2 regions of the Vreelandella vilamensis genome follow, and region 1 is predicted to be linked to the other one. Evidence: predicted binding sites of a transcription regulator. Region 1 holds the regulator's gene; the other holds the start of a gene.
What was found. The regulator PhoB, encoded in region 1, activates phosphate uptake and scavenging genes when phosphate is short. The targets are predictions, from matches to a motif close to TGTCATANNNNTGTCANA.

Region 1 (2,199 bases):
GGTAATGTGCTGGCCGCGATCATGTTTGATTTTCAGCCCTAACATCTTAGCCGCGGCGCTGTTCCACCACTCCAAATCCCCATGCCGGTCGAGCATCACCACGCTATCGCGCATGGCTTCTGAGGACTCTTGAATCCTGGCAAGCGTGGCGCGTAGGCGGTTTTGCGTGAGGCGTTGGCTTTTTTGGTAGCGGTAGAGACGGTCAAAAAGCTCGCCCCAAATCCCAGGGGCAGCCGGCGGTTCATCGTGGGGGGAGCGGATAAGCCAGCGGTGAAGCGCGCGCAGCTGGTAAAGGTGATACCCCAGACACCCCCCCAAGCCAACGGCCAAACCAAGCCCTGGCACACCCAAGAACGCCCCCAGTGTGGCACCTACCGCCGAGAGCCACACTAGACGCCAAATTTCACGGCTCCAAAGGCGCACGCCTACCCTCGCGCGGAGAAGCGGTAGCCTGTGCCGCGTACCGTTTGAATGAGCCGGTTATGCTCACCCAGCGCTTTACGCAGCCTTCGAATATGCACATCCACGGTACGCTCTTCGACATAGACATTGCCGCCCCAGACTTGATCAAGTAACTGGCCACGCGTGTAAGCGCGCTCTTGATGGGTCATAAAAAACTGCAATAACCGATACTCGGTGGGCCCCATATCGACCGATTTGCCATAAGAACTGACGCGATGGCTAGCAGGGTCCAGCAGTAACCCTTCAATTTCAATGGGGTCTTCCACGCCGCGCGGTGTGGTGCGTCGCAGCACGGCCTTGAGCCGAGCCACCAGTTCGCGCGGGGAAAACGGCTTGGTGATGTAATCGTCGGCGCCGGCTTCCAAGCCCTGGATTTTATTGTTCTCCTCGCCTTTGGCGGTAAGCATGATAATCGGCAACTCAGCGGTGGTTTTTTCACGCTTTAAGCGCCTGGCGAGCTCAATACCGCTAGTGCCCGGCATCATCCAATCAAGCAGCAAAAGATCGGGCTGGTGATCCACCACCATCGCGTGAGCATCCTGGGCATTATCCGCTTCAAGTACGCGATAGTCAGCCATTTCCAGGGCTACCGCGATCATTTCGCGAATCGGCGCCTCATCATCGACGATCAAAACGGTCTTGGCGGTCATTACAAGCCTCACGGTGCTTAAACGGAAAAGATCAACACGACATTTCGATGACGATCACACCATGACTTGATGACAATTACATGACACCTAGGGTTTTACCCCGCACTGGGCCACAAGCTCAAGGCGATTCCGGCGAAAACGACCAATCCCGACCAGTGGTTATTCAAAAACGCTTGAAAGCAGCGCGACCGTTCGCGGTGACGAATCAGCGCTTGCTGGTGCACGAAAGTCGCCGCCATGGCGGCGAGCCCTAGCCAGAAAAAGCCTCCTAGCGCCAAGCGCCAACCCACCGCCGCAAGCAGCAAAAGGGTCGCGAGCTGCAGCAGGCCGATGATCAAACGATCTGCGCGGCCAAACAGCACGGCGGTGGATTTAATGCCGATTTTAAGATCGTCGTCGCGATCCACCATGGCGTATTCGGTGTCGTAAGCCACCGTCCACAGCACGTTGGCAAAAAACAGCAGCCAGCCCTCCAGCGGCACGTACCCCAGCACCGCGCCGCACGCCATGGGGATCGCCCAGGAGAACGCTGCCCCCAAAAACACTTGCGGGAAGTGGGTATAACGCTTCATAAACGGGTAGATAAACGCCAATATCAGCCCGCCCAGGGAAAGTATAATGGTGAACAAATTGGTAAACAGCACCAGCACAAACGCAACCGCCACCAGCCCCACAAACAATAGCTGTGCCTCACGCTCGCTAATGCGCCCATTGGCCAGCGGGCGATCTTGAGTGCGTTTGACGTGCCCGTCGAAGTGACGATCAGCATAGTCGTTGACCACACATCCTGCCGCGCGCATGGCGTAAACCCCGGCAACAAAAATCACCAGCACATCGCGCCCCGGCACGCCTTGTGCTGCAATCCACAGCGCCCAGAGTGTCGGCCACATCAAAAGCCAGGTGCCAATCGGCCGGTCTAACCGGGTAAGGTGAAGAAAATCGGGCACGCGAGCCCAACCAATCGGCCGCAGTAGGGAACGGTCCATGCTTACCTCGTCTCAAGAAAACGCAAAAGCGGCTAGCCTAGCGCGAAGGCAGCGCCAACGCATCCGCCATGGCGGTTAAAAAGTACTCCTGCACCAGCAAT
Region 2 (2,199 bases), on a different contig from region 1:
CGGCGCCTATCTGATTTATGAAGGTGCCATGCGCATGATCGACCCACCCGAAATTCAGGGCTGGATGATCGTGATTATTGGCGGCGTTGCCCTTGCAGTCGATGCCCTCACGGCGCTACTCACGTGGTCAATGCAAAAAGATAGCGTCAATATCCGTGCTCTTTTTCTGCACAATCTCTCTGATGCGCTTGCTTCTGTCGCGGTGATCATTGGCGGCTCCCTCATCCTGTTATACGACATGCGCTGGGTAGACCCGGCGATTACGATCGGCATTGCTGTCTATATTCTCTATCTTGCCTTTTCTGAGATCGGCGGCCCGATCCGTACACTGATGTTGGGCTCTCCGCCCGATATAGACGGGCAAAGCGTCATTAACGCAATGTGTGACGCTGAAGGCGTTATAGAAGTGCATCACGTTCATTTATGGCAGATGGAAGAAAATACCGTCGCACTTGATTGCCACGTAGTGGTCACGGAATCCGGCTGGCAGCAGCTTGAGATGATCAAAGCCGATATAAAAAAACGACTTAAAGAGCACTTCGGCATTTCCCACTCAAGTTTGGAATTTGAGCATATTGACCGCATTCACAAGAATGCCAGCCTTTATGGGCATGAATCAGCTTGACTAATGACATGCGTGTAAAATTTCCTCAACCAACGTGGAACAACGCATTACACTATTTTGCCAGTGACGCTTAGGCCCTCAACCCACCTGGTGAAACGTTATATAGGTTTCGTATAAAAGCACTTACTTGCATAACGACGTATCGCGTGTACCCTTATTGAACAGATGTTCAATAAAATCATTCACCCTGATCATTGGAGTTTTAATGAAACAGTTCACGCTTACGATCCCCGTTGCACTATTGACTGCCGCTACCCTTCCCGCTGTTAGCCACGCGAGCACTCCCGCACTTGAAGAACAACTTGCCGAGCTTCAGCGCTTTCAAGTCATCGCCCACCGCGGCGCCAGCGGCCACGCGCCGGAAAGCAGCATGGCGGCATTGGAGCTAGCCCATGAAATGGGTGCCGATTACTTGGAGCTAGACGTTCAAATCACCGCTGATGGCGAGCTGGTCGCGTTTCACGATGACGAAATCAGCCGCACCAGCAGTGGCGAAGGCAAGATTAACGACCATACGCTTGAAGCGCTGAAAGCGCTGGATGCTGGCACGTGGTTCAACGAAGCACACCCTGATCAAGCCGAGACGGCCTTTGAAGGCGCCGAGATATTGACCCTTGATGAGGTCTTCCAGCGCTTTGGCCATGAAGCCCGCTACTACCTAGAAACCAAATCGCCCTCAATCAACCCCGGTTTGGAAGAAGCGCTGGTGGAAACGCTGGAAGCGCACGACATGATCGAAAGCGGCCGCGTGTTGGTGCAGTCCTTCGAGCAGGACAGCTTGCTCAAGATGCGTGAGCTTAATGAAAACGTGCCGTTGATCCAGCTGGTGTGGTATTACCCTGATGAAGAAGACGACTCGCGCCTACTGGAATGGACGGGCGTTACCCCAGGGCCGGGCGAGATCACCGATGCGGACTTCCAAGCGGTTGCTGACTACGCAGCGGGTATCGGCACCAATGTCACTTACGATGGCGAAGACGTGATCAACGTCGACTTTATACGCCAGGCACAGGATAACGGCTTGCCGGTGCATGTCTATACCGTCAATGAGCGCGAGGAAATGCAACGCCTGTTAGATTGGGGCGTCGACGGTATTTTCACCAACTATCCTGACCGTTTGCTGGAGGTAGTGGAGTAACGCTGTACCCATCTAAGTTGACCACCCACTATTATTGGGCGGTTATCGATACTGCTGACAAAAGGTATCGGTAACCGCCCATAAATCCGGCGTTAAGCGTTGCTCCACTTCCGTGCGGATATCATCTGGCACGCCGCCATAAAAGGCTTCAGCAATGCCCCCGGCAATACAGGCTTGGGTGTCGCTATCGCCGCCGAGCGATACCGCATTGCGCACGGCATCTTCGTAAGAGTCCGCTTCTAAAAAGGCGATGATGGCTTCGGGCACGCTGCCCTGGCAAGAAACATCAAAGCGGTAACTAGGGCGAATCTCCTCTAGCGTACGCGCAAGATCGTAATCAAACCGCTCGACAATGGCCTCGCGTATCGTGCGTTTGTCTGCACCCGTACGCGCTAAAAACACCGCAAGCGCCGTGGCTTGTGCGCCTTTTATCCCT

Region 2: QC823_RS01220 (glycerophosphodiester phosphodiesterase) is a predicted target of PhoB. The motif match lies at 671-688, and genes of this name have one in related genera.

What each region holds. Positions count from the first base shown of each region.
Region 1 is NZ_JARWAN010000016.1:13,015-15,213, forward strand. It holds gene phoR (phosphate regulon sensor histidine kinase PhoR) at 1-423, opposite strand, end outside; gene phoB (phosphate regulon transcriptional regulator PhoB) at 426-1,112, opposite strand; gene ubiA (4-hydroxybenzoate octaprenyltransferase) at 1,208-2,098, opposite strand; gene QC823_RS10535 (chorismate--pyruvate lyase family protein) at 2,136-2,199, opposite strand, start outside.
Region 2 is NZ_JARWAN010000002.1:3,015-5,213, forward strand. It holds gene QC823_RS01215 (cation diffusion facilitator family transporter) at 1-625, shown strand, start outside; gene QC823_RS01220 (glycerophosphodiester phosphodiesterase) at 831-1,763, shown strand; gene QC823_RS01225 (ADP-ribosylglycohydrolase family protein) at 1,806-2,199, opposite strand, start outside.